4 regions of the Brevibacillus sp. BD137 genome follow, and region 1 is predicted to be linked to each of the others. Evidence: riboswitches for the same ligand, from Rfam matches in the RefSeq annotation. Region 1 holds a riboswitch; each other region holds the start of a gene.
The links. A riboswitch is a leader RNA that binds a small molecule or an ion and turns the genes downstream of it on or off. The one in region 1 is predicted to bind S-adenosylmethionine.
Positions count from the first base shown of each region.

Region 1 (4,996 bases):
ACTTCCTTTTTCTTTTGGCGATAAAATTCTGTGAAAGCCGCCAATGTTTCATCATTTGTCTCGAATAGAAGGGCTTCTGCCAGCTTTCTCTCGTCTTCTGGTATCGAAGCGTAGCGCTCCAGCTTTTCCGTATTGACGATGGCGTAATCAAGCCCTGCCAGAGTGGTATGGTACAAGAAGACCGCATTCAGCACTTCCCGCCCCGCAGGAGGCAAGCCGAAGGAAACGTTACTGACACCCAGGATCGTCTTGCAAGCAGGCATTGCTTGTTTGATCAAACGAATGCCTTCTACGGTTTCCTTTGCAGAGCCGATGTATTGTTCATCCCCTGTCCCTACTGGAAAGACGAGTGGATCGAAAATAATATCCTGTGGCTTTATTCCGTACTGGTTGACAAGAATGTCGTACGAGCGTTGCGCGACCTCCAGCTTCTTTTCGCGAGTGATCGCCATACCCGCTTCCTCAATCGTTCCAACGACAACGGAGGCACCGAACTTGTGAATAAGTGGGACGACTTCCTCGAATCGCTCCAACCCGTCTTCCAAGTTGATCGAGTTGAGAATCGCCTTTCCTTGCGAATAGCGAAGTCCCAGCTCCATGACCTTTGCATCTGTCGAGTCGATCATGAGGGGCGCTTTTACTTTTTTCACGATGAACTGTAGGAATTTTTCCATATCTTCATATTCATCACGGTCGGGGTCAGCCAAGCATATATCGATGACGTGTGCGCCGCGTTTCACTTGGGCCCGGGCAATATCAGATGCTTCTTCATAGTGACCGGCTGCAATCATTTCACGGAATTTTTTGGAACCGATGACATTGGTTCTCTCTCCTACTAGCAAGGGACGATTGTCATCTTCGACGTAAACGACCTCGATCCCGGAGACCGCGCTCAGCGGTTCTACAGCTGTACTCCGTGGCTTGCAGTCTTTCAAGGTCTCTGCCATCGCTTGAATATGGTCAGGCGTTGTTCCACAGCAGCCGCCAGCGACGTTTATCCAGCCCTGTTCAGCGAATGCTCGCATTTTCGAAGCAAGTCCCTGTGGCGTTTCATGGTAATGACCGTTCTCGTCTGGCAAGCCTGCGTTCGGATAACAGCTGACCGCACATTGGGCAATTCCTGATAGTGTGCGCAGATGATCGCGCATGAACTCGGGTCCTGTCGCACAGTTCAGACCGATTGAGACAGGCTTTATGTGCTCCAAGGAGATGTAAAACGCCTCGATGTTTTGGCCCGCAAGCGTCGTGCCCATCGGCTCAATCGTACCTGACAGCATCACCGGAAGCTCTTGTCCAAGCTCTTCAAAAGCTTTGCGAATCCCAATTCCGCCAGCCTTGACGTTCAACGTATCTTGCGAGGTTTCCAGAAGAAGAACATCGGAGCCGCCGAGAATCAGGCCTTTTGCCTGACGATAATACGCCTCGACCAGCTCTTCGAAAGTGACACCACCTGTCAACGAAAGGGTTTTGGTCGTAGGTCCCATAGCGCCTGCTACAAAACGCGGCCACTCCTCCGTGGAATAGGCATCCACCGCTTCTCTGGCCAAGCGCGCTGCCGCTATATTGATCTCAAGGTCTTTCTCTGCCACATCGTACTCAGCCAAAACAATAGAAGCAGCACCAAACGTATTTGTCTCGACAATGTCTGCGCCCGCCTCTAAATATTTCTCGTGAATGGAACGGATCACATCTGGTCTGGTCAGATTCAAGAGTTCATTACAGCCATCATAGGCTTCACCGCCAAAATCATCAGCAGTCAGGTTCGCCTGTTGAAGCATGGTGCCCATTGCACCGTCCAGAATCAGAATTTTCCGGGAAAGCTGTTCGCGAAAAGTTGGTTTCATTGACGTGCCCCTTTTCTACCTTGCATCGGCTTATTCTCCGTAATTGGGTAAACAAAAAAATCCTCTTCTTTGAAAGAAGAGGATTTGTCAGCAGATACGAATACGCCTGAGACATCCTCTTATCTTTCAAAGCACGTAGCTTTGCTGGAATTGGCACCGGATTTTTACCGGTTGCCGAGGCTTCATCAGGCCAGTCCCTCTGCCTCTCTGGATAAGAGTCGTACACTTGTCATTTAGTTAGTTTGCGAAATGTCTTGAATGTTTGCAAGTATCTTAACACCCCCTTTGTCTCCCCGTCAATTGTGAATTGTCTATTTTTTACGGAGCCTCTCCTCTTACGCGCCCAATTTTGCCTAAGCTGGGCATCCGCCCAGTCCAATATCGGCATTCGTGTATAGACTGGAGTATAACGGAAAGGAGGGGAAACAAAGATGAGTACATCTTTCTGCGGTAACGGATTCTTCGGTGACTGCTTCGCAATCGTGCTCGTGCTGTTTATCCTGTTGGTTATTATCGGGTGCTCGTGTGACGACTGTTAGATACGTGTAAAAAAGGCTATCCCAAAAGCCATCAGGAATGGCTGCGGGATAGCCTTTTTTTCGTTTTAGTCGGCGATAAATTTGCCTGTCACGGCATCAAGTGTCATAAATTTAATCGCCAGCTCTTCGTCACTCCACGGCACATACGCCAGCTTTGGTTGAGCTAATTTTTGCCCATCCACATCTTTCATCAAATAGACCAGCTTTAGAGGCATGACGCGTAAATACTCTTCAACAGCCTTGTCTTTCGAAACGATCCTGTCGGATGCTGGAAGCTCCACCAACTCGTTTGTCATTCTGAAGTTATGAAACTTTGTCACTTTGCCAGAAGACGGATCGACTGTTACCGAATAAGCCGCTTTTTGCTCGCGATCCTGTACAGGAATGCCATCCTTGCTCATAAAATATCTGAATTCCCATTCGCCCGATGACACAGGATTCGCTTCGGCTGGCTGTATGACTTGTGCTAATTGCACCTCTTTTACGCCTGGATCGACGTATTTATACAGAAAGGCGAGTGCAGCCTCTTCCGCTTGCTCGCGTTTGACTGTCACCGCTGTGTCAGAACGCAGTGATCCCAGCCCGACGACACTGCCTGTTTCTGCGATGACTTCTACGCCGATATACTTGTCATTTTTATCATTCCAGACGTATTCCTTGCGCCCCTCTCGGATACTCTCGCTCTCTCTATAGGTCGATTCATCTACCTGTATGCCAAATTCCGCTTGCAGCAGTGCTTTTGCCTCATCCTTGGAGCGAACCTTGACGTATTCCTTTGGAGATTCGATCGGATGTACTTCTGTCGTATTCAACTGATCATAGGCAAGCCCATTATCTCCCGTTCCATACACAATCTTGCCATTGGTCGCGTCGATATGCCACTCCGTACCATCTTCACGTCCTCTTTGCATGAAGGAAACAGCTGGCGTGTATTCCAGAATAGGTTGCCACTTCTTCCCTTGCTTTGATTCTGGCCGTATTCTCGGATTCTGCACGTATCGAAGCTTCATATGCTCACTTAGCTCTTTGATGGCTACCTCTTCTGACACAGCACTCGATACATCCGGGTACTGCGACGGCTCGAATGTTTCGGGCTCCTTGCTGAAATATCGGACGTGACCAGAGTCCGTTGTTGTTATGCTAATTTCATCAGACAACACTGGCAGTCCGTTATAATATCGCAGGTACACTCCTGGATCGTTGGCATCCACTAACCGATAGTTTTCACTATCCGCCCCGAGTAGTTTGTTCAGGAACTGTCGCTCTTGCTGCAAGGCTTTTGCTCCCTCTGCCTCTTTCCCGCTCGCTGCTTCCTTTTCATCCCTATACAAAAGCCTGTACGATTCCAGTGCTTGACCATTTCCATAGATCACAAGAGAAACCTTATGCCCCTCGTTGTTCGTTTTCCCCAAGATGAATGACATGCCATCGTGTTTCTTTTCTTTATCCAAAAGAAGAAGGGACGGGTTCAAATCAGGCATGGCATCTGTAAGCTTGGTGAAAAAGGCTTGTTCATTCTTGTTCAATCGCCCGAAAAACACGACTTGCTCCTGTTGGTCAATTCCAACTGACAATACGTCGAACGGAACGGGCTGGCCGTTTTCGATCCGTTGATAATTCACGCTCATCCATGGGCCTTTTACCCTATACTCATCGGTATAGATCTGAGTCTCGACGAGCTGATAGGACTTACTTTCCTCCCCCCAAAAAGCTTGAAGAAATGCGCTTGCTGCTTTCTCCGCAGTCTTGGCTGATGGCAATTTCTCTTCCTTCTGTTCTCCTCGCTCACCATCAATTGTAAAGCTCTCAATTTGTCCTGTCTGTATATCATAGACAACATTGGCACGCGCAGTATCCCCTTCTAGTAAAGTTAGTGCACTGAATCCATAGCTTGTACGATCCACTCTTATTGTCATCTTGCTCAAGGCGGGGATCGCCTTTTTCAATGGTAAAATTGCCTCTTCCGGCGGCACCTTTACACTGTTCGGATTTGTCTCTTTATTGTTTGTTTTCGTAGCAGTTGTAGCAATCGCATTCGTTACATTTTTACCACTTGGCATCTGTGGAAACCAGCCTTGCTGATGAATTCCCACAGCAGTAACCGCCAAGCAAGCTGCCAGCGAACCAGCCACGAAAATTCTGTTTCGATTCTTGTGTTTATTTTTTGCAATCGCACCTCTGATCCGTAATTCCATCTCTTTTGTAAACCTCACTTCCTCCACTGATTCCTCACTTGCGCTCCGTACTGCTTCACGCATTTCCTTATCTAGGTCCATTCCAATCCCTCCTTTTCACACAATGCCTTAAAATGTTTTCGGGCCCGTGACAATTGGGTTCGTACGGCATCTTCTGAAATATCCAGCACTTGCGCCATCTCTCTTATCGACAAATCTTCATAGTAATGTAGTACCATGACTTTTCGGTACAGCGGCGAGAGCTTCATCACCTGCTCCGCTACCTGTATCTTGCTCATTTGTCCGATGACGGCCGATTCAACATTTGCCATGTCAGCCTTTTCGGGGGGTGCTTCCTCTTTGGAGAGGTAGGTAGAAAAAATCTGGCGAAAGGACCACGAACGCAAATATTTGCGGGACTCGTTGATCGCGATTCGGT
Region 1 covers NZ_JAOTNO010000005.1:135,027-140,022, reverse strand. Annotated here, with positions in the region: gene metH (methionine synthase) at 1-1,844, opposite strand, end outside; SAM riboswitch class I at 1,961-2,062, opposite strand; gene ODZ53_RS13255 (YjcZ family sporulation protein) at 2,276-2,383, shown strand; gene ODZ53_RS13250 (YcdB/YcdC domain-containing protein) at 2,449-4,659, opposite strand; gene ODZ53_RS13245 (sigma-70 family RNA polymerase sigma factor) at 4,650-4,996, opposite strand, start outside.

Region 2 (4,996 bases), on a different contig from region 1:
GCAAAGTACTACATTTCCACCCGGAAGTTCAAATGCTTGGCAGATGGCCCCCAATTCTTTATCGTGGAATACTTCGCTCTTCTCCCACCGAAACCAGCTTTGCCAACGTGCTGTTGCTTCTTCCAGATCCGTCACGGCATACCCTACAGACTTGAGATCGGCAGCACCGTTCGGATGTGCGCCAATGATGCCGCGATTAGTCAAATCTTCTCTTCTCTCTGCATCCGTTTGCGACCATTCAATGAGAAAGGGCGGGAGAAGAGTACTATCTGCATCTTCGAGGAACAACATCCGCCATCGAAGCGTCGTGCCATCATCACGCGTACGACTTCCCGCAACAGGCCCAGTAACCTGCAAGCCTTGGCTTCGCAAGCGCTCTGCCCACGCATCCATCTCGTTGGTCCGTAGGGCAATCTGGCCGAATCCTTCTCCCTTTGCCTTATCCTCGATGCATTGACGTATGAGCGGATTCTCTGATTGTTGAGCAAGCTCCTGGTGTTCAACCGCCAAAAACTCAACATAAGAAAGCCCGAAATAACTAAGGCTATTCCATGTCCCCCAAGACGCATGACGCCCTCCAGCTACCGTATGAAAACCCGCTTGGCAAAATTGCTCCGCTGCTTCCTGAGGAGTCCGATGTACAAAATGAACCAAATGATCAAAAGTTAATCGCACCTTTTTTCTCCCCTTTTTCGTATTACTTATAGGATATCAAAATTCATTTATGTAAGGATAGAAAGACAAGGGGGAAAAATGAACGAGAACAGATCAAGCCGGATACATGCTCGGCGCAAACGCTCACGCAGAAAATGGGCACGTGTGGGAAAGAGCACGCTCCTCTTTAGCGTGTTGGCCATCTTCGTAGTCGGAACCTACTACTTATTCCAAACTGCCATGGATGGAGAACATGCCAACCCGAACACCCAGCCTGCTCCTGATAATACAGCGAACCAAAAGTCTTCTGTGCAGCTCACCTTTGTCGGTGACATCATGATGTCAGGAAACGTTGAGAAAACCTTACTTGCAAATAGCTATGACTACCCATACAAACATGTAAGCTCGCTCTTTTTGCAAGATGATATCACCATTGCCAATTTGGAGACCCCGATCACCGACACAGGTGTTGCTGCTCAAAACAAGGAGTATGTTTACAAGTCATCGCCACTTGCTGTTCCTGCCATGAAAAACGCTGGGATTGATGTGGTGAATCTGGCCAATAACCACTCCATGGACCAAGGCGTTCCGGGATTGCTGGATACCTTTGACGCTTTGGACGAAAACCGTATAGAATACGTCGGTGCCGGTAAGGATGCAAGCCGCGCCTATTCACCTGTTTTCCTAGAAAAGAACGGCATCAAGATCGCGATTCTCGGCTTCAGCAGGGTCATTCCCGAAACGAGCTGGTTTGCAGGGAATTCCCAACCAGGTATGGCCGCTTCCTATGATCCTACACTGGCAGTGAAAGCGATCCAGGATGCGAACAGCCAAGCGGATCTCGTGGTGGTGATTGCACACTGGGGCAAAGAACGCTCCGATTATCCTGTCGATCATCAAAAGGAGCTGTCTCGTGCCTACATCGATGCTGGTGCAGATTTGATTGTCGGCGGTCATCCCCACGTACTGCAAGGCTTTGAAAGATACAACGACAAATGGATTGCGTACAGTCTTGGCAATTTCATTTTCACACGTTCAAACGAACCCAAGACTTGGGAAACGATGGTCCTGCAAGCAAACTGCTCCAAAAGTGGTGATTGTGAGCTAACGATGTTTCCATTTCATGCAGAATTGGGACAAGCTGTACCCATGAATGAAAGCAACGGCGCTACCCTGTTAAAACGCATTAAATCCATTTCTGAGCAAGTCGACATACAAAGTGACGGGCGTGTGCAGCCACGTGCAAAGGCGGTGGAGACTGCCCCCTGATAAAAGAAGCCGTGTTTCCAGATTCCTGGAAATACGGCTTTTCTTCTTATGGTTCCTCTTCCTTACGCAGATTCAAGAATAGGGAAGCAGCGCACTTCTAAGCCAAAATCATTTTTCAATAAGGACTCATGCTGTTCACTGATTCCCGTCACGATCAACCCTGCGCGCAAGACGCCTCCCAAATCGAATTGGACTTTTAGTTTATGCACGTTCACCCCGGCCTGCTGAAGGAAATGCAAGACCCGATCTGGCGTCGCAGTATGACATGAGCCCTCCAGATAACATAGGACGGGTTCTGCCGAGTCCACCGTGCCTCCAGCTTTGTCAGCCGTTTTTTCTTTCCAGGTAGGATGCGGCGTGAATGGCTGTGTCAATAAATAGGCCAAATCCTCCACGACTGCACTTGCTGTAGGGAGCTCTCCTGCCCCTCTTCCTGTAAACAACAGGTCTCCAACGATGTTGCCGGATAGCTGGACAGCATTAAACGCATCGTGGATTTGCGCCAACGGATGGCTCAGCGGAAGCATGGTTGGTTCAACAGATAGTCGAATGCCTTTTTCGTCTTGATAAGCCTGCGCGATCAGCTTGATCCGGTACCCTAAGTCGCTTGCAATCCGAATGTGACCTGCTGACAAATCTGCAATTCCTTTGCGAACAACATCCGCTAAAGGCAGCGATTCTCCATAAACAAGCTGTGCCAGGATATACAATTTGTACATAGCATCAAAGCCTTCTACATCCGAACGAGGGTCTGCTTCCGCATAGCCCAGCTCCTGTGCTTGCTTGAGCACCTCCTGGTAGGAGAGCTGCTCTGCTTCCATTTTCGTCAAAATGAAGTTCGTTGTTCCGTTGAGAATACCGCGAACACCTTGGATATCGTTCGTACGTAGGAACTGCCGGAGCACACTCAAGATCGGGATACCCCCAGCCACACTCGCTTCATAGGCAAGATGCACTTGATACTGATTTGCCAAATCGACTAGCTCTGTTCCTTTTTTCGCCAGGAGCTCTTTGTTGGCGGTTACCACATGGCAGCCCTTTTCGATCAAAGCACGTACGTAGCCATAGGTAGGTTCTACACCGCCCATGACCTCCACCACGATATCCACATCGCTTCTCAATACATCCTCAAAATCTGTCGTTAGTAAAGATGGGTCGACATGAACCGCCCGCTCTTTTTCCGAGTCACGCACCAATGCCTTGACGATCTCAATTCGTTTTCCCAGACGAGAAGCCAGCTTCTCCTGTTGTGAACGGATCGTTTTGATTACGCCCCCACCCACTGTCCCCAATCCCAATAATCCCACGCGTACTACTTCTGCACTCATCCTGACCACCCCATACCCCAAATTTTAGATAAAAAGAAAAGCCATCTTCGATAAGAAGAAGGCTTGATAGCAGCTAATGCTCCCCCTCCTTATCTCCCAGGACGTATATGTCCTGCAGGAATTGGCACCTTGTCACAAAATATACGTGACGGTTGCCGGGCTTCATCGGGCCAGTCCCTCCACCTCTCTGGATAAAGAAAATATGAAATTAAAAAAACCTTCTTCGCTAAGAAGAAGGTTCATCTACAAATGGAGTAACCCGCTTCTTATCTTTCGAGACGAAACGTCTCGCAGGAATTGGCACCTTGTTGCAATATGCAACGGTTGCCGGGCTTCATCGGGCCAGACCCTCCACCTCTCTGGATAAGAACTATTTATGCTGTTGAGCTTTATTCTAAGAAATTCCAAGGCAAGCGTCAACAAAATTCTTTCTTTTCTGATTGCAAGCTGATTTGGCAAGGATTTCAGTTGTGGGTGAACAGGCTTTCTACCTCTTCCATACTGCAGCAAGCACAATGAAACACGCCCTCCTGGCACTCCTCAGGCTGCTCTTTTTCCTCAACATATCCGCACCATTGGCAAATAAAAAGTTGTATCATTGCTCGCCCTCCTCTTCTATTATTCTGCCCAAAATAAAAAGAGCATTTTCCGCACGACCGTGACGATCGTTAGAAAATGCCAGAAAAGGAGGGGCATACTTGTCCACTCGCTGTTTTTCGCAAGCCATCTCTAACACCTCCCTATCTCCCGTAGGTCTATCAGTGTTGTCGAAACAGGCAGGTCTCCTGACTATGGGTTCATCGCCTAGCGTCGCCTTCCCCGTCTATTTTGATAGACCAGTGGCTTTTTGGACGCTGACTCCCCTCTTACAGTGGCGGGACCGTGTCGGATTTGCACCGAGCTTCCCTATTATCCTTGTGGCGAGTTGGTTACGCCCTAAGGAACCTGTTTCCACCTATGAAATTGTCTATTCTCACTACTACCCTCAGATTTTACCTTACCCGAAGTACCGTTCTTTCAAAATGCTAGTGTGGTGAGCTTCATGTCCAGCAATCACGTAGGCCAATGTCCTTGCAGATAGCTTGTTTCCGTTGGCAATTCCTGTACGCAACCACGCTTCTGGCGAGATTCCTCGCACCTGCGCGATGGTGGAAGCACGGACAGCCTTATACTCTTCCAATAAATCAGACAGATCTCTTAGCTGAAAACACCCGTGTTCGACAAATGCATTCTCATCAAAACCGACGAGGGGTGTCCGATCTCCTCTCGCGATTCTCAGCAAGCGATAGCTCATGATGCGTTCAGTATCGAAGAGATGACCCAACACCTCTTTAACCGTCCATTTGCCTGGCGCATACCGATAATCAATTTGCTCGGGCGCAAGGGACGAAAAGAACGCGACTTGCCTCTCTCCTTGCTGCGTGAGGATCGTTTGGAGCTCCCCCTCCGGTACAAGACCAATGTAATAGTCAAAATAAGCAGCGTATTCATCGCGCTCTGGTCGTCTGAGCATCTGTTTCCCACTCCTCGTCATTCAGTTTCAATAGACAAATTACTATGTAAACCTTCAAACAATAGGACCCTTGCCGGGGCTGCATCCGTGCCGACCAGCTTGAGTGGTGCAGCTACCAGAAAATACTCGCCTGGCGGGACCTCTGCTAGCCGTAAGCCTTCCACGACAATGACTCCCGCTGCAAACAATTTTTTATGTGTGGGGTGACCTTCCTGGCTGCGTTCGATTCCAA
Region 2 covers NZ_JAOTNO010000001.1:364,499-369,494, forward strand. Annotated here, with positions in the region: gene ODZ53_RS02030 (VOC family protein) at 1-675, opposite strand, end outside; gene ODZ53_RS02035 (CapA family protein) at 754-1,923, shown strand; gene ODZ53_RS02040 (homoserine dehydrogenase) at 1,986-3,251, opposite strand; SAM riboswitch class I at 3,338-3,449, opposite strand; SAM riboswitch class I at 3,515-3,621, opposite strand; gene ODZ53_RS02045 (hypothetical protein) at 3,716-3,850, opposite strand; gene ODZ53_RS02050 (hypothetical protein) at 3,847-3,978, opposite strand; cobalamin riboswitch at 4,010-4,215, opposite strand; gene ODZ53_RS02055 (DinB family protein) at 4,249-4,764, opposite strand; gene ODZ53_RS02060 (cyclase family protein) at 4,782-4,996, opposite strand, start outside.
Region 2: another riboswitch for S-adenosylmethionine. It lies ahead of ODZ53_RS02040 (homoserine dehydrogenase); the one in region 1 lies ahead of metH (methionine synthase).

Region 3 (4,996 bases), on a different contig from region 1:
ATCGCTTGTGGGATCAGCAGTACACGTGTCACGGCAGGCTCTGGAAGGTAGCTCGATCCCGTCGCATACTCCACCAGGGCTTCTGAGGTTAGCTTTCCTAGCTTGTTTTGCTTTTGCGACCAATCCCGTTCTAGCATGCGAACGATTTCTTCCTCACGGGGCTTAATGTGAGTGGTATACCAGCCTTCCATCAACTGGAGAATATGACTCCGCAGCACTTCTCCATCAACGGAAGTAATATGTCCGATATACGATTCAAAAAAGAGGTGCGCACGGCACGCTTCCTGCAAAGCGGCGCAATCATCCTTGCTTCCTTGTGCAGCCTTCCGCCGTGCCTCCTGCCTATTTTCACCGAGGTAAGGGAGGGCTTCGTATCGGAGCTGTTCGATTGAGAGCTCTCTGACATACGAGAGAAAGGAATTTAGATCAGCGAATGGGCAAAGATCGAGTAGTTGCAAAAGCGTCTTCCACGTGTTGTGTTCCTTCGCATAGTCGACCTCTTGCCGTACAGAAGGTGAAAGCTCGTCCAACAGTTGACGCCAGTAGGCAGGAGGGTGCTCCATCGTGTGATGCAATTGGTCGTAGGTAGCGGCAGCGATTCCCAAGGCAGCTTCGAATAAAGGAGAATACGAGAGCTCGACCCGATAGGTTGTTCGTTCACTGCCAATGTTCAAAATCTTCATGTGATCATCCTTCCAGAATTTGTACATAATTATGTATTTTATAAAATACGAATTCTAAATTCAATATTTTTCGAACGAAATGACAAAAGGAAAAGAAGAATCACAAATCTCTATCCAAAGAGATCATGTGATTCTTCTTTCTGTAAAGATATGGTTAGCCGACCGTGGATAATTGCAACGCACGCTGTAGTGCTTGCTCCAGATCAGAGAGGATATCGTCGATGGCTTCTGTACCGACGGAGAGGCGAATAAGTCCCGGAGTCACTCCGGCTGCTGCCTGCTCCTCTTCTGTCATCTGCTGATGTGTTGTGCTCGCTGGATGAATGATAAGTGACTTGGAATCTCCGACATTTGCGAGATGGGAGAACAGCTTCACTGACTCGATTAGTGTTTTTCCTGCCTCAACGCCACCGCGAATGCCAAAGGTCAGGATCGCGCCGGCACCTTTTGGCAAATATTTTTGGGCCAATTCACGCTGGGAGTCTGACTCCAATCCCGGATAACTCACCCACTCTACGGCAGAGTGATTGGCGAGAAACTGGGCTACTGCCAAGGCGTTCTGGCTATGCCGCTCGATGCGCAGATGTAGAGTTTCTAATCCTTGCAGGAACAAGAAGGAGTTAATCGGAGCGACTGCTGCTCCGATATCGCGCTGGAGCTGGACACGTGCCTTGATAATATAGGCAAGCGGACCGACTGCTTCTGTATAGACGACGCCATGGTAGCTAGGGTCTGGTGTAGTCAGACCTGGGAATTTTCCGTTGTTCCAGTCGAATTTTCCTGAGTCTACGATGATACCGCCAATTGCTGTTCCGTGGCCGCCGATGAATTTGGTGGTGGAGTGCACGACGATATCGGCCCCGTGCTCAAAAGGACGGCACAAAATCGGAGTCGCAAAAGTGTTGTCCACGATCAAGGGCACACCATTCTCGTGAGCAATACGGGCGATCGCCTCGATATCAGCGACATCAATGCGCGGGTTGCCGATTGTCTCGCAAAACACGGCTTTTGTCTTTTCATTGATATAGGTCCGGAAATTTTCCGGATTGGATTGATCTGCAAAATGAACCTTGATACCGAGGCGGGGAAGAGTGTGGGCGAACAGGTTGTAGGTACCGCCGTAGAGGCTGCTGGAAGCGACAATCTCGTCACCCGCATGTGCAATATTTAAGATGGCGAATGTAATGGCAGCCTGCCCGGATGCGGTCGCGAGTGCACCAACACCACCTTCGAGCAGAGCAACACGCTTCTCGAATACATCTTGTGTGGGATTCATGATGCGTGTATAGATGTTCCCAAACTCTTTTAGGCCAAACAGGTTGGCTGCATGCTCCGTATCGCGGAAAACATAGGAGGTTGTCTGATAGATCGGAACAGCACGTGAGCCTGTTACAGGGTCAACCTCCTGCCCACCGTGTACCGCAAGTGTTTCTGGCTTCCATTGTTGTTGATCGGACATGTCCATCTCTCCTTTTACTATGGGGAATCAGCGAATAAAAAAACGGAGCATTCTCCTGAGAAGAAGAAGGCTCCGAGCATACACGGGCTTTTGTTCATCTCTCAGAATCACTGGATTCTGCAGGAATTGGCACCATGCAGCTAGTCTGCTGGTTGCCGGGCTTCGTAGGGCCTGTCCCTCCACCGCTCTTGATGAAAATAATTGTTGTCGTAATTGTATGAAAATAAATCCGTGCTGTCAATGTGGAATATACAGTTATCAGGGAGGTTTTTATGTATATATGAATGAAGGTGGCTTACTCATGCCATTAATTTGTAACGGTTTTGTCTCAAGCTGTTCACATCCCGTGTGGCTACTGCCGCAGCGAAATAGGAGATAATGGTAGAAAATAGGGAGCATCAATGCAGGGTGAAGCCAAGTGCTCCTCGCGTTAGAAAAGTAAAAAAGCGTGTGATATCATGGAGGTGGTTACAACTGATCTGATCGTACATATAGGAGGATAAATAGCGATGAGCCATGGAGTAAAGGAAATGACACCACAAGAGCTGTTGGAAAAGCTGGAAGCCAAAGAGGAACTGCAAGTCATTGATGTACGTGAAGTGGATGAGTGGAATGCAGGTCACATTAAAGAGGCAAAGCTGATCCCACTTGGCTTTTTGCCACATCGTATCGATGAGCTGGATAAGAACATTCCGATTGTGATGGTTTGCCGCAGTGGTGCCAGAAGCAATACAGCTACAGAGTATTTGAGTGCACAAGGGTATGACGTGGCGAATATGGTTGGCGGCATGCTCGCATGGCCAGGTGAAGTGGAACAATAAACGAGATAGAAACAGTGTGAATGCCTCCCGTGTGTAATCAGGAGGCATCACACATGGGACAAGCAGGGAGGAAGCAACCGATGAGTGAAGGAGCACAATTGCAGCAGGAATCTGCAATGAAGAAACATTGGTTTCCTGTGTTAGCTGGTATTATCATTTTAGCTATCGTCGGAGTATTTGGTTATAATTACATGACAAAAGAGAAGATCGAGGTATTGAAGCCGATCGCAGACTTCACCTTAGACAACAGTGACGGAACAACCTATACATTTCATTCAAGTGCTGGCAAGGTACGACTGGTAGAGTTTATGTTTACCAAGTGCCCGGATATTTGTCCGGCGACTACGTTCAACATGGCCAAGCTGCAAGATCAGTTGAAAGAAAAGGGACTGTTCGGAGACAAAGTGGAGTTTGTTTCCATTTCCTTTGACCCTGATAACGATACGCCGGAAGTCTTGCAGGACTATGCAGCCAAGTTCAAGGCAGATCAGAGTGGCTGGAAGTTCCTGCGTGGGGACGCTCAGGCTGTAGAGAAAGTAACGAAGGATTTTGGTCTGATGGTCATTAAGGAGCCAGATGGTTCTTATTCCCACACGGCTCGCATGTTCCTTGTGGATGGAGAGGGAAACATGCGTCGCGCGTACGGGATGGCAGCTAACATGGAACTGGAAGTCATGATGAAAGAGATGGTACAGCTCGCTGACTAGCGGGTCTCCTCATAGAAGATGTTTACGACCTCTTCTGTTTGATTCACGAATTCAATATGAACGAGTAACGCCCACCTGCGATTGCTTTCTTGAAGCAAGAGCTTAAACGTCTCTTCTGACGTGGTGGGCGTTTTTTGTTTTCGTCCGACATGCAGGTAGTCCACAATTTGAGCGTTTGGATATCGCTTCATCGTTTCCTGCATCGCGAGCCTGCCCCATTTTGCATAGGGAGGCTGGGCATAGGTAGGGAACGGCTGAAAGATGAGCAGGAAAAGGACGGTGGAGAGAAGGGGCATCATGTTCCGATAGCGAAATAGGCGACGAGCGGTTTGCACTTGCTATTCCCTCTCTTTTTCGAATGGTTTGCCATGTATTTTGAAGACTTTTCGGAATATCATTCGTAGAAAATAATGACAATGAAGTGCGGGAGGTTTTCGATGCATTACTTGCTCATTCCCTTATTTAACGTTCCTGTTTTGGTGGGGGTTCTTACGGCGATTTTTCAAAAGCCTCCTTTCTGGAAAAAATGGGGGCTGACGATTGCTTCAGCCGTATTGATTTACGGAGGCTGCTTTGCCGTGAATGTATATTGGCAAGTGAAGTATGGCATTCCGGTGTTACCTACGGAGTCTGATTTGGAGGTCTTTTTATACTTTTGTATCCTGTTAGTGTTTGTTTGTATTCTCCTGTATATTGGCTTTTTGATCACGATGAGAAAACAGTTTTGGAAGATGAACCTCGTTTTTCTATGCACAGCTTTTGGTTTGTTTAGTTTTTTTGCTGCTGCCTTTTTAGGGATGGGTCCCTTTTTGAAGAAAGCGGAGTACGTCATCGTCGTACAAAAAGCAAAAGACCAGTGGAAAGAGGCCAAGATGGACAACGAGAAGCCTATTGATCTCGCCCTCGTATACAGCAGACAAGAGTGTACCAAAAATTGTGTCGGGTATCCGTATTCAAGTCTCATCCTGGTACGAAATCAGTCGGACCAGCCGGTGGAGATCGATCTAAAGCTGCGATTGAAAAACAAAAGCGGCAACGTATTAAAAGAGGTCGAGGCCATACCGTTAAAGCTCGCTTCAGGAGAAATAACGGAGGTATGGACCGACGATTCTTATGCGAAGCACGATTTCTGGGCGAGAGCTAGTACCGTTACCGATGAACGAGTTGCCGATTTGGAGTATCAGTATTCGATTATTGACCGAAGATGAATGTGTGGAATAGACAAGACTGGGTGAAACGAACGTCTTACGTTGTGATATAATAAGAATGGCATGCTTGGTTCGGATTCCCATAATCATGCACGACGATGTTAGGAGGAAAGAGATT
Region 3 covers NZ_JAOTNO010000014.1:71,368-76,363, reverse strand. Annotated here, with positions in the region: gene ODZ53_RS24115 (ArsR/SmtB family transcription factor) at 1-683, opposite strand, end outside; gene ODZ53_RS24110 (homocysteine synthase) at 838-2,142, opposite strand; SAM riboswitch class I at 2,234-2,340, opposite strand; gene ODZ53_RS24105 (rhodanese-like domain-containing protein) at 2,652-2,963, shown strand; gene ODZ53_RS24100 (SCO family protein) at 3,044-3,670, shown strand; gene ODZ53_RS24095 (YqzG/YhdC family protein) at 3,667-4,005, opposite strand; gene ODZ53_RS24090 (hypothetical protein) at 4,108-4,878, shown strand; gene rnjA (ribonuclease J1) at 4,977-4,996, shown strand, end outside.
Region 3: another riboswitch for S-adenosylmethionine. It lies ahead of ODZ53_RS24110 (homocysteine synthase); the one in region 1 lies ahead of metH (methionine synthase).

Region 4 (4,996 bases), on a different contig from region 1:
CCTGTTGCATGGATTGCCAGTCAAGTGCAGCAATCCTTTCTGTCACTGATTTAGCCATGCTTCACACCCCGATTTGATTTTTTCTCCAGATCGAGCAGAGTTGTCTTCATGGGCAGTCCTCCGCGATAGCCAGTCAGTGAACCATTTTTACCGACGACACGGTGGCAGGGGACCGTAATGATAACCGGATTGGCACCGATTGCGGCACCGACGGCACGAACAGCAGCGGGTTTTTCAATGATGTTCGCAATGTCGGTGTACGATGCCGTTTGACCGTATGGGATTTGGCGCAGTGCCTCCCAGACAGCGAGCTGAAAAGGCGTTCCAGACAGGTCGCAATCCATGGAAAAATGCTCGCGCGTCCCCTGCAAAAACTCCATTAGTTCTGTTGCAAAAGGCTTTAGCCACGGATCGTCTTGCACCAGTGCACTGTGTGGGCGATGCTTTTCAACCCACGCTTTCAATTCAGCAAAAGGCTGGTTGACTGAGCCGACATAACAAAGCCCGGCAGCCGTTGCAGCCAAATAAATGCTCCAATCCCCATGTCTCAGTATTGACCAACGTACCGTCTGATCCTTCTTCGTTTCCATTTCCATACGCCTCCTTTAAGCTGTGTACGCACAGTATACCTCCCTCACTTCTTCTTCGTACGTTTTTAGGAGTGGATGAGCAAGATAACGAAACTACGCCATCTACATTCCCATTGCTTTTATCCAGCGGCGGGAGTAAGGTAGGAGAAGATAGAGGAGGAACGATACTCGTATGACTGATCAATTAACACATTTTAATGAACAAAATCGAGCTCGGATGGTAGACGTGTCCGAGAAGGACGTCACAAAACGGGTGGCTGTAGCCGAGAGCCAAATCAGCATGAAACCCGAAACCCTCGCTCGAATCCGCGAAGGTCGAATCGAAAAGGGCGATGTACTCGCCGTAGCGCAGGTAGCAGGTGTCATGGCTGCCAAAAAAACGTGGGAAATCATCCCGATGTGTCATCCGCTGCCATTGACTGGCATCGACATACAATTTGCTTTTGAGGACGAAACGACGCTTGCGATTACAGGAACCGTGAAGACGACAGGGAAAACAGGCGTCGAGATGGAGGCATTGACCGCTGTAAGCGTAGCGGCTTTGACGGTGTATGACATGTGCAAAGCCATGGATAAAGAAATGATAATCGGTCCGACCAGTCTGCAATCCAAAACAGGCGGAAAAAGCGGCGATTTCCATCGGGGAGAGAAGTAAGCCATGAGGCAAAAGTGGGAATCTTATCCGAGCAGCATTCGTTTATTGGCGATTGCTGCCGTCATTTTTTCTACCGGAATGGCATGTATTTGGCCGCTGGTCACGATCTATATTCACAACCATCTCGGAAAGCCGCTGACTGTAGCCGGCTTCTTGTTGCTTTTAAACCAAGGCGCATTCTTGATCGGGAGTATAGTCGGCGGGATGCTGTTTGACCGCTGGGGCAAAATGCGCACCATCATTGTCGGTTCCATCGGCGTTATCCTAATTTCGCTCGGATTAGGTGTTACGGAGGATTTTACGATTTATGTTGTGTTGCTTCTGTTGAATGGACTGTTTTATGGATTACTTTCTCCTGTGATGAATGCATTGGCCGTAGTTTTGTGGCCGGACGGAGGACGTAAAGGAATCAATTTGATCTATGTCACCCTCAATGTGGGGGTAGCTGCCGGTTCTGCGTTGGGCGGCTTCTTGGCAAGTGTGTCATTTGCCTGGACGTTTTTCGGTAATGCTATTTCACAAGTGATCGTCCTCGCCATGTTCATGCTCATTTTGCCGCGTCAGTTAAAAATGGTGGAACAACAATGCCAAAACTCGACGACTGGACAAAGCATGCCTGAGCAAGCAACTGATGATGTGCTGCGACAACCACAGCAAGAGCCAAAGGTGGTATGGGGAGCATTACTGCTATTATGCGGGGGGCTATTAATTAGCTGGATTGTCTATGTACAATGGACAACGGTGCTGTCAACCTATATGCAATCCTTGGGCATTTCCCTCCGTCAATACAGTCTGTTGTGGACGCTGAACGGCGGCTTGATCTTGTTTGGTCAGCCATTGATTGCGTGGGTCATTCGACGTTTTGCCCGAACGCTAAAAGCCCAAATGCTCTTGGGCGCCTATATTTTTGCCTTGTCGATGTTGATTTTGTCGCAATCAACGGCTTATGCAGGCTTTGTAGCGGGTATGTTCATCATGACGCTGGGCGAAATGCTGGTGTGGCCAGCGGTGCCGGCAGTTGCTGCACAGTTTACGCCAGCGGGACGAGAAGGCTTCATTCAAGGGCTGATTGCAGGGACTGGATCAGCTGGGCGGATGCTCGGACCACTGCTCGGGGCCTTCATTTTCCAATCGATTCACGCGCAGGGACTATTGTTCGTGATGGCAGGCTTGTGTCTGTTGTCTGTGGCATTCTTTGCCTTCCACACCTCTTTTCACAAAAGAAGGCATCACGTGCCGGTACAGAATCAAGCATCTTGACACGGTTTACGTGCTCAAGTAGTATGGTATAGACGAAAAAACAGTATATTCCGTGTGTTTGACTTATTCAGAGAGGTGGAGGGACTGGCCCTATGAAGCCCGGCAGCGGATCTGTGCCATGTGATGGACAGATGCTGTGCCAATTCCAGCAGGATTTTTTCCTGACAGATAAGGACGTGACCAAGCTGATCTCCCCCTTTTTCTGTATGGAAAAAGGGGGTTTTACTGTATTGGCCCAAGAAAGGAATGGAAGAAAGATGCGCATTCAACCCGCCGATATGATTGATCGACTCCCTACCCAGTTTTTTGCGACCCTGGTGGCAAAAGTAAACAAGGTCATTGCGCAAGGCCATGACGTCATTAACCTGGGGCAGGGCAATCCCGATTTGCCGACACCGCCGCATATTATTGAAGAATTACAGGCGCAAGCGGCACAACCACTCCATCACAAATATCCGCCTTTTCAGGGACGCGTGGAACTGAAGCAGGCAGTAGCTCATTGGTATAAGCAAGAATTTGATGTGGACCTCGATCCGGAGGAAGAAGTAGCGATTTTGTTCGGCAGTAAAACCGGACTCGTAGAGATTTGCCAAGTACTCATGAATGCAGGCGATGTTGCACTGGTTCCAGACCCAGGCTATCCGGATTATTGGTCGGGGGTTGCAGTCGTAGGCGGACGGATGGTCATGATGCCGTTGAAGGCGGAAAATGACTTCTTGCCAGACTACAGCCAGCTGTCCCAAGCTGATTTGGATCGAGCGAAACTGATGTTTCTCAACTATCCGAACAATCCGACAGCAGTCAACGCACCACTCGAGTTCTATGAGGAAACCATTCGTTTTGCCCGAAAACATGAAATCGTCGTCTGCCACGACTTCGCCTACGGGGCGATCAGCTATGACGGGAAAAAGCCGGTAAGCTTCATGCAGGTTCCGGGTGCAAAAGAAGTGGGTGTAGAATTTTATACCTTGTCCAAAACGTACAACATGGCAGGCTGGCGAGTAGGTGCCATGGTAGGTAATCGCGAGCTAGTTCGTCTGATTAACCTCATTCAGGACCATTACTTCGTCAGTCTGTTCGGTGCAGTACAGATGGCGGCAGCCAAAGCGATGACGGATTCGCAGCAGTGCGTCCGCGATCTCGTCGCTGTCTACGAAAGCCGCCGCAATGCCTTGTACTCCAATCTGCATCGGATTGGCTGGCAGGCTCCGCCATCTCAAGGTTCGTTTTTTGCTTGGCTTCCTGTTCCAAGTGGCTTCACATCTGAGGAGTTCTCTGACCTGCTTTTGGAAAAAGCGCATGTCGTCGTAGCGCCAGGAAATGGCTTTGGCCCGACAGGTGAGGGCTATGTGAGAGCGGCTTTGTTATCCAATGAAGAGCGTCTCGCGGAAGCGGTTCAGCGGATTGAGCGGTTAGGGTTATTTACGAAAACAAAATAAAAGCGAGGCAAATTGGCCACACTACCATACAAATGGAGTGTGGCTTTTTTCTTCTAGAATAAAAATCATTCTCATTATTGACAGATAATGATTTTCATTATACGATGTCATTGTTGTTAATGATAATTAGTCTCAGCGAGAGCGGGAGGGTACCATGCGCTATCAGATTAACGGTTACACGGATATGTATACGGTGATCGCCAACGAGCGAAAAATCGGCGGAGCCATTGAAGCAGGCCAGATTCGCTTGCGGACGGGAGAAGTTTACGCCAATGCTGTTCTCACTCGTTTGGAAATGTCAGGTGCGCATTTTTGCTCGATCGGATTTGTTACGGAAGAAGGCAAACGGCTGATTGTCCATGTGAATGATATCAGCATGATCGCTGATGCTCGTCACGTCAACGTATGTGAGCTGACGAACGAATGCATGAGAGTAGAGAAGTCAGCAGAGAGACTGAAGCGATTGAAGCGACTCTGTGAGCTGAATGAAGGTAGCTGTACGCCGACCTTCCAGGAAGAGGCATTGCTATTGGCAAGCGATATCGGTATGGAAGAAGCGTCCAATCATGTCGACCTCTCTTTCCTTCCACAAACAGAGAAACCACGTGTGTTCCGTATTGCTTAGCGAAAATAAAGCCGATACATATGAACCCCTTTTCGTTTCATACGAAGAGGGGTTTTTTGCATGCAGTGTGTGAAGACTATTGGTTGAACAACCGCTCGACATAGTCAAAACCTATCTGCTCATAGCTAGCAAAGATTGGACTTACGCTGTTGACAGTGATAAAACAAGGATAAGCAAAATCAAGGGGGAACGGAACATGGAGTACTCATTTTCAAAATCTGTCGAAGCACTATCCTCCTCGGCTGTCCGGGAAATCTTGAAGCTGACCCAAGGCAATCAAGTGCTCTCGCTCGCAGGTGGACTGCCAGCAGAGGATTCTTTTCCAATCGCAGAGATGCGCGAAGCGTTTAACCGCGCATTTGAAAAAGGAGCAAAAGCTCTTCAGTACGGATTGACTGATGGATACCTGCCGCTTCGTGAGTGGATT
Region 4 covers NZ_JAOTNO010000013.1:146,896-151,891, forward strand. Annotated here, with positions in the region: gene ODZ53_RS23615 (2OG-Fe(II) oxygenase) at 1-58, opposite strand, end outside; gene ODZ53_RS23620 (methylated-DNA--[protein]-cysteine S-methyltransferase) at 51-590, opposite strand; gene moaC (cyclic pyranopterin monophosphate synthase MoaC) at 763-1,245, shown strand; gene ODZ53_RS23630 (MFS transporter) at 1,249-2,505, shown strand; SAM riboswitch class I at 2,566-2,680, shown strand; gene ODZ53_RS23635 (pyridoxal phosphate-dependent aminotransferase) at 2,763-3,944, shown strand; gene ODZ53_RS23640 (hypothetical protein) at 4,099-4,569, shown strand; gene ODZ53_RS23645 (aminotransferase-like domain-containing protein) at 4,766-4,996, shown strand, end outside.
Region 4: another riboswitch for S-adenosylmethionine. It lies ahead of ODZ53_RS23635 (pyridoxal phosphate-dependent aminotransferase); the one in region 1 lies ahead of metH (methionine synthase).